2 regions of the Pseudomonas sp. TE3-3-F2023 genome follow, and region 2 is predicted to be linked to the other one. Evidence: predicted binding sites of a transcription regulator. Region 2 holds the regulator's gene; the other holds the start of a gene.
What was found. Region 2 encodes sigma-54, which starts transcription at its own class of promoters, with help from an activator protein. Its sites were predicted from a motif close to ANTGGCATNNANNTTGCTNT; they were not measured.

Region 1 (4,341 bases), 1.5 Mb from region 2:
ATACCGTCGAGCACCAGAGGTTCGTCTTCCTGGGCATCGGGGTGACGAATGTCGATGACGATCTGGCCGGGCAGCGCCTCGGTCACTTCCTCGATTTCGATGTCCTTGCCCAGTTCGTCGATCACATGGTCGATGGATATCAGCCGGGCGCGTTCCAGTGCGCGCTCCAGCACGGCCATGTCGAACTGCTTCTCTTCATGCTCCATGCGGTGGCGCTTGGCGTGGGTGGTCGGGTTTACCGAGATCACGCCGCAGTATTCTGGCATGTGCTTGGCGAAGTCGGCAGTGCCGATCGCGTAGGCCTGATCAATGATGTCCTGCTTGTGGCTGGCCAGCAGCGGGCGCAGCACCAGCTTGTCGGTGGCCGAGTCGATGATCGACAGGTTCGGCAGGGTCTGGCTGGACACTTGGGAAATCGCCTCGCCGGTGACCAGAGCGTCGATCTCCAGGCGGTCGGCCATGTGCGCGGCACCGCGCAGCATCATGCGCTTCAGGGTCACACCCATGTAGCTGTTGTCGACCTTGTTGAGGATCTCGCCGACCACTTCCTCGAACGGCACGCTGATGAACAGCACGCGCTGGCTGCTGCCGAACTTCTTCCACAAGTAGTGGGCTACTTCCATAACGCCCAGCTCGTGGGCACGGCCGCCGAGGTTGAAGAAACAGAAGTGGGTCATCAGGCCACGGCGCATCATCTGGTAGGCCGCCACGGTCGAGTCGAAACCGCCGGACATCAGCACCAGGGTCTGCTCCAGGGCGCCCAGCGGGTAGCCGCCGATGCCTTGGTGCTGGTTGTGGATCACGTACAGACGCTGGTCGCGGATTTCGATGCGCACCAGCACTTCCGGGTTCTTCAGCGCGATGCCGGCGGCGCCGCACTGCTGGCGCAGCTGGCTGCCGACGTAACGGTCGACGTCCATCGAGGTGAAGTCGTGGTGGCCGCCGCGCTTGCAGCGCACGGCGAAATGCTTGCCGGCCAGCAGGTGGCCGAAGTGCTGCTTGCACTTGGCGACGATGTCATCGAAGTCGCCGAGCGGGTATTCCTCTACCTGCAGGAAGTGGGTGATACCGGGGGTGCAGGTCAGGCGCTCGATCATTTCGCGCTGGACTTTCTCGTCTTCGACGCGGGTGACCACTTCGAGATTGTCCCAGACACCATCGACCACGAGCTCAGGGTCGAGGTCCTTGAGCACGTTGCGGATGTTCTTGCCGAGCTGGCGGATGAAGCGCTTGCGCACCGGCCGGCTCTTGATGGTGATTTCTGGGAAGACTTTGACGATAAGTTTCATTGGTTAACAGCGCGCGCAGGGCCTGCCGAAAATGAGGGGCGCGAATTATAGCGGAAATTGCTCAGGATTTGACCAACTTTTGATCAGAAGCTTTCAGATAAATGCAGGAAGCGGGTTTTGCCCTGCCTGCTCCGGCCCTTTCGCGGGCTCGCCCACTCCCACAGGGACCGGACACATTTCCAAGGTTGTGCTAACCCCTGCGGGAGCGGGCGAGCCCGCGATGAGGCCCTCAAAGAAAGCACACAACTCAAGCAATGCACGCTATTGGTGCACTGCTACCAAAATTCGCATCTTAAGAGTGCATTCTTAACCGCCAACCCTACGCCAAATGCCCGCAAACGCCCCCTTTTATCCCGCCCTCGCCATTTTCGGGCACTGGCATGCAATTTGCTCCCTTGTGAGGCAGGTAAGCTTGGCCGACTATCCGCGCCCGGCAACACCCTTTTTCCAGGGCAGCGGCCCACCGCGCTCTAGACCATCCGGAGGACAACATGTCGAAGTCGGTTCAACTCATCAAAGATCATGACGTCAAGTGGATTGATCTGCGTTTCACGGACACCAAAGGCACTCAGCACCACGTGACCATGCCGGCGCGTGATGCACTGGAAGACGACTTCTTCGAAGTCGGCAAGATGTTCGACGGTTCCTCCATCGCTGGCTGGAAAGGCATCGAAGCTTCCGACATGATCCTGATGCCGGTCGACGAGACTGCCGTACTGGACCCGTTCACCGAAGAGCCGACCCTGATCATCACCTGCGACATCGTCGACCCTTCGAGCATGCAGGGCTACGATCGCGACCCTCGCGCCATCGCCAAGCGCGCCGAAGAGTACCTGAAGAGCACCGGCATCGGTGACACCGTATTCGCAGGCCCGGAGCCAGAGTTCTTCATCTTCGACGAAGTGAAGTTCCAGTCGGATATTTCCGGTTCGATGTTCAAGATCTTCTCCGAGCAAGGCTCCTGGATGACCGGCGCTGACGTGGAAGGCGGCAACAAAGGCCACCGTCCAGGCGTGAAAGGCGGCTACTTCCCGGTTCCGCCGTTCGACCACGATCACGAAATCCGTACCGCCATGTGCAACGCCCTGGAAGAAATGGGCCAGACCGTCGAAGTTCACCACCACGAAGTGGCGACTGCCGGCCAGAACGAAATCGGCGTCAAGTTCAACACGCTGGTGAAGAAGGCTGACGAAGTACAGGCGCTGAAGTACGTCGTGCACAACGTTGCCGACGCCTACGGCCGCACCGCCACCTTCATGCCTAAGCCACTGTACGGCGACAACGGCTCGGGCATGCACGTGCACATGTCGATCTGGAAAGACGGCAAGAACACCTTCTCGGGTGAAGGCTATGCCGGCCTGTCCGACACCGCCCTGTACTTCATCGGCGGTATCATCAAGCACGGTAAGGCCCTGAACGGCTTCACCAACCCATCGACCAACTCCTACAAGCGTCTGGTTCCAGGCTTCGAAGCCCCGGTAATGCTGGCCTACTCGGCTCGCAACCGTTCCGCCTCGATCCGTATTCCTTACGTCGGCAGCCCGAAAGCCCGCCGTATCGAAGCTCGCTTCCCGGACCCATCGGCCAACCCGTACCTGGCCTTCGCCGCCCTGCTGATGGCTGGCCTGGACGGTATCCAGAACAAGATCCACCCAGGCGATGCTGCCGACAAGAACCTGTACGACCTGCCGCCTGAAGAGGCCAAGGACATCCCGCAGGTTTGCGGCAGCCTGAAAGAAGCTCTGGAAGAGCTGGACAAAGGCCGTGCGTTCCTGACCAAGGGCGGCGTGTTCTCCGACGACTTCATCGATGCCTTCATCGAGCTGAAGAGCGAAGAAGAAATCAAGGTCCGCACCTTCGTTCACCCGCTGGAATACGAGCTGTACTACAGCTGCTGATCTGATCGGCGCCTGGCGCCGATGACATGATCACGAACGGCCTCCTTCGGGAGGCCGTTTTCGTTTCCGTGGCTGCGTCCTCGATTTCATACAGAACCGGCAGATGCCGCTGACATTTCGCCGCCCCTTCAGCACGCAGGGTAGGCGTCCCTTCAGTCAACGGACATCACGCCATGCGCAAACTTCTAACTGCAATGATTACCGTATCCGCCCTCCTCGCCGGCTGCGCCAGCAATGGCACCGCGCCAGGCCAGGCAACGTCACAGGTGCTTCACCGCGCCACCGGCAGTTGGGACGGCACCCCCTATCGCGATTACCCCGAAGGACGACCAGTGCTGTCGCTGGTGAAAGTCAGCATTCCCGCCCACACCACCCTTGGTTGGCACTGCCATCAGGCGCTCAACCTGGGCTATCTGGCAGAGGGCAGACTTGAGGTGGAAACCCGCGACGGCAAGCGCACAAGCCTGGTTGCAGGACAGACGCTGGCAGAACTTCATGGGGAAGTGCATCGCGGGCACACCACTGGGCAACCCGCCACTGTCATGGTGTTCCACGCAAGCAATGAAGACCTGGCGTTTTCAACGCCAGAAGCCGAATGCCCGCCAACTGTGCGATAAACCCTGAATCCACCTATGCTCTATATTGGTGCATTCTGTGAGCCAATGCCCCCGAATGCACCCCAAAAGCGATCACGTGAACCGTTTAATCAGTTCATTCTGGTGCGGTTTTCCCCGTTTCCAGGGCTTTATAGGCAAATTCCGCTTCTTTTCGGAGCCTTGGTTTGGTTCTTGCATTTTTTGCCCAAAGACTGGAATCAGCGGATCCACCGCGCGCCCGACCATGGCCGCGCCCATGCCCGACACGCGCCAAAAGAGGTCGACGACGCCCTATGACCATCAGCGATGCCCAGCACCGTCTGCTTCTGGACAACCTGACCACCGCCACGCTACTGCTCAACGCCGAGCTGCGCCTGGAGTACATGAACCCGGCCGCGGAAATGCTTCTGGCAGTAAGTGGCCAGCGCAGCCATGGGCAGTTCATCAGCGAGCTGTTCACCGAGTCGACCGAAGCGCTCAGCTCGCTGCGCCAGGCGGTCGAGCAGGCGCATCCGTTCACCAAGCGCGAAGCGCAACTCACCTCGCTGACCGGGCAGA
Region 2 (4,341 bases):
GCCGTTAGAATCGACGGCGCCGGTGGCACAACTACGGGCAAAGGAATGAAAGCGTATTTGAAAGAAGGCAAGATGGACTTGCTCTCTAACGTAAGAGGACAGTATGAGGCTCGTTAAAACCCTCCCCCTTTTGCTCAGCCTGAGCGCAGCACTGGGAAGCGCGAGCGCCCTCGCCCTGCCGAACGACCGTGACCAGCCTATCCGCATCCAGGCCGACAACGCCCACCTGGACGACAAGCAGGGCGTGGCCACCTACACCGGCGACGTGATCATCACCCAGGGTTCGATGATGATCAAAGGCAACACCGTGACCATCACCCGCTCCGCCTCCGGCGACATCGACGTGGTGACCTCGGTGGGCAACCTGGCCTACTTCGAGCAGCAGCAGAGCGCAGCCAAACCGGACAAGATGAAAGGCTGGGCGGTGACCATCCAGTACCAGTCGCAGAAGGACATGGTGATCCTCACCGACCGCGCCAAGGTCGAGAACGAAGGCAACACCACCGAAGGCGAGAAGATCGTCTACAACACCCAGACCCAGGTGGCAACCGCCGGTCGCGGTGGCAACGTGACCTCGCCGCGTCAGCGCATCGACATGGTGATCCAGCCCAAGAAGAAGGCCGAGTAAATGGCAACCCTCAAAGCCCAGCACCTGGCCAAGAGCTACAAGGGGCGGCAGGTCGTACGCGACGTCAGCCTGTCGATCGACAGCGGCCAGATCGTCGGTCTGCTCGGCCCCAACGGCGCCGGCAAGACCACCTGCTTCTACATGATCGTCGGCCTGGTCCAGGCCGATCAGGGGCGCGTGCTGATCGACAACCTCGATGTCAGCCACCAGCCCATGCACGGTCGCGCCCGCGCCGGCATCGGCTACCTGCCGCAGGAAGCCTCGATCTTCCGCAAGCTGTCGGTGGCCGACAACATCATGGCCATCCTCGAGACCCGCAAGGACCTCGACCGCGACGGCCGGCGCAAAGAACTGGAAAGCCTGCTGCAGGAGTTCCACATCAGCCACATTCGCGACAACCTCGGCATGAGCCTGTCCGGTGGTGAGCGCCGCCGCGTGGAAATTGCCCGCGCGCTGGCGACCGCACCCAAGTTCATCCTGCTGGACGAACCGTTTGCCGGTGTCGACCCGATCTCGGTCGGCGACATCAAGCAGATCATCCATCACCTCAAGGCCAAGGGTATCGGTGTACTGATCACCGACCACAACGTGCGTGAGACCCTGGATATCTGCGAAACCGCCTATATCGTCAACGATGGCCGGCTGATCGCTGAAGGCGACTCCGAAACCATCCTGGCCAACGACCTGGTCAAAGAGGTTTACCTGGGCCACGAGTTCCGGCTCTGACCCCGGCACGCGCCTGGAGTACTGGCAAATCGCCCTGAAGGCCGGGGTAAAGTTGTTACAGTGCTCTAGGCAAACGCTACAATTTAAGGCATAAAACTTGCTTGATCTGGCGCCCCGGCGCCCTCGTGTAGTGGATGGCGCATGCGCGCCGGCGAACAAGGTATTAAGCCCCAGCCATGAAACCATCGCTCGTCCTAAAAATGGGCCAGCAACTGACGATGACACCGCAGTTGCAACAGGCCATCCGCCTGCTCCAGCTCTCCACCCTGGACCTCCAACAGGAAATCCAGGAAGCGCTGGAGTCGAACCCGATGCTCGAACGTCAGGAAGACGGCGACGACTTCGACAATAGCGACCCGATGGCGGACAACGCCGAGAACAAGCCGGCCGCCGAAGTCCAGGACAACAGCTTCCAGGAAAGCACTACCAGTGCCGACACCCTGGAAGACGGTGAGTGGAGCGAGCGCATCCCCAACGAACTGCCGGTCGACACCGCCTGGGAAGACATCTACCAGACCAGCGCCAGCAGCCTGCCGAGCAACGACGACGACGAGTGGGACTTCACCACCCGCACATCGGCCGGCGAAAGCCTGCAAAGCCACCTGCTGTGGCAACTGAACCTGGCTCCGATGTCCGACACCGACCGCCTGATCGCCGTCACCCTGATCGACAGCATCAACGGCCAGGGTTACCTGGAAGATACCCTCGAGGAAATCTGCGCCGGTTTCGACCCGGAGCTGGATATCGAGCTGGACGAGGTCGAAGCGGTACTGCACCGCATCCAGCAGTTCGAACCAGCCGGTGTTGCCGCCCGCACCCTGGGCGAATGCCTGTTGCTGCAACTGCGCCAGCTGCCCGCCAGCACGCCGTGGATGGCCGAAGCCAAGCGCCTGGTCACCGACTTCATCGACCTGCTCGGCAGCCGTGATTACAGCCAGCTGATGCGTCGCATGAAAATCAAGGAAGACGAGCTACGCCAGGTCATCGAGCTGGTACAAAGCCTCAACCCGCGCCCCGGCTCGCAGATCGAGTCCAGCGAGCCTGAGTACGTGGTGCCCGACGTCATCGTGCGCAAGGACAGCGACCGCTGGCTGGTGGAGCTGAACCAGGAGGCCATTCCGCGCCTGCGCGTCAACCCGCAATATGCCGGTTTTGTGCGCCGGGCCGACACCAGCGCCGACAACACCTTCATGCGCAACCAGTTGCAGGAAGCGCGCTGGTTCATCAAGAGCCTGCAAAGCCGCAACGAAACCCTGATGAAGGTGGCCACGCAGATCGTCGAGCACCAGCGCGGCTTCCTCGATCACGGCGACGAAGCGATGAAGCCATTGGTGCTGCATGACATCGCCGAAGCGGTGGGCATGCACGAGTCGACCATTTCGCGGGTAACCACGCAGAAATACATGCACACGCCGCGTGGCATCTACGAACTGAAATACTTTTTCTCCAGCCACGTCAGCACCTCCGAAGGCGGAGAATGCTCGTCTACGGCGATCCGCGCGATCATCAAGAAACTGGTTGCGGCGGAAAATCAGAAAAAGCCATTGAGTGACAGCAAGATCGCTGGTTTACTGGAGGCACAAGGCATCCAGGTAGCCCGTCGCACCGTCGCCAAGTACCGCGAGTCCCTCGGCATCGCACCGTCGAGCGAGCGCAAGCGACTGATGTAGCCCCTGAGATGTGCCACAGCGTTTGTGGGGCAGGTGCAAGATCTGCCTCTTTATGCACGGGCAACAAAGGAGAAGCTGTATGCAAGTCAATATCAGTGGACAGCATGTAGAAGTCACCCAGCCACTGCGCGATTACGTGCTTGAAAAGCTCGCTCGCGTGGAAAGTCACTTCGACAAGATCACCAACGTGCAGGTCATCATGAAAGTCGAGAAGCTGCAGCAGAAGGTCGAGGCGACCTTGCAGATTCCCGGCGGCGAAGTGGTTGCCAACGCCGAACACGAAGACATGTATGCAGCGATCGACGCCTTGGCAGACAAGCTCGACCGCCAACTGAAAAAACACAAGGAAAAACAGCAAAGCCTGCTGCAAGGTGCAGCTGCCCGCTGATCCCCCTCATCCATGATCCGACTTGAAACCATCCTGACCCCCGGCCGTTCCCTCGTGAACGTGCCGGGCGGCAGCAAGAAGCGCGCCCTGGAAAAGGTCGCCACCGTCATCGCCGATCAAGTGCCCGAACTGGAGATGCAAGACGTCTTCGAAAAACTGATCGCCCGGGAAAAACTCGGCTCGACCGGTTTCGGCAACGGCATCGCCATCCCGCACTGCCGGCTTGAAGGATGTTCCGCTCCGGTCAGCGCCCTGCTGCATCTGGAAGCCCCTATCGACTACGACGCCATCGATGGCGCGCCGGTGGACCTGCTGTTCGTCCTGCTGGTGCCAGAAGCCGCCACCGATGCCCATCTGGAACTGCTGCGCCAGATTGCCAGCATGCTCGATCGCAAGGAGGTCCGTGATCGCCTGCGTGCGGCCACCAGCAGCGAGGCCCTGTTCCAGGTTGTCCTGGACGTACAGAACGAGCACTGAACATGCGCCTGATCATCGTCAGCGGCCGGTCCGGCTCCGGCAAGAGCACCGCCCTCGATGTCCTGGAAGACAACGGTTTCTACTGCATTGACAACCTGCCCGCCGGGCTGCTGCCACAACTGGCGGAAAATGCGCTGATCAATACCGAGTTGCTGCAACCCAAGGTCGCCGTGTCGATCGACGCGCGCAACCTGCCCAGCCACCTGACGCGTTTCCCCGAGTTGCTCGAAGAAGCCCGCGCTCGGCATATCCAGTGCGACGTGCTGTATCTGGATGCCGACGAAGACATGCTGCTCAAGCGCTTCTCGGAAACCCGCCGGCGCCACCCGTTGACCAACGCCAACCGCTCGCTCGCGGAAGCGATTCGGGTGGAAAGCGAATTGCTGGGGCCAATTGCAGACCTGGCCGACCTGAAGATCGACACCACCAGCCTGAACCTGTACCAGTTGCGT

Region 1: a site for sigma-54 is predicted at 1,664-1,683, ahead of glnA (type I glutamate--ammonia ligase). Genes of this name have one in related genera too.

Annotation. Positions count from the first base shown of each region.
Region 1 covers NZ_CP145113.1:418,921-423,261, forward strand. Annotated here, with positions in the region: gene thiI (tRNA uracil 4-sulfurtransferase ThiI) at 1-1,289, opposite strand, end outside; gene glnA (type I glutamate--ammonia ligase) at 1,781-3,187, shown strand; gene V3314_RS01865 (cupin domain-containing protein) at 3,361-3,804, shown strand; gene glnL (nitrogen regulation protein NR(II)) at 4,077-4,341, shown strand, end outside.
Region 2 covers NZ_CP145113.1:1,881,900-1,886,240, reverse strand. Annotated here, with positions in the region: gene lptC (LPS export ABC transporter periplasmic protein LptC) at 1-117, shown strand, start outside; gene lptA (lipopolysaccharide transport periplasmic protein LptA) at 104-628, shown strand; gene lptB (LPS export ABC transporter ATP-binding protein) at 629-1,354, shown strand; gene V3314_RS08545 (RNA polymerase factor sigma-54) at 1,531-3,024, shown strand; gene raiA (ribosome-associated translation inhibitor RaiA) at 3,104-3,412, shown strand; gene ptsN (PTS IIA-like nitrogen regulatory protein PtsN) at 3,425-3,889, shown strand; gene rapZ (RNase adapter RapZ) at 3,892-4,341, shown strand, end outside.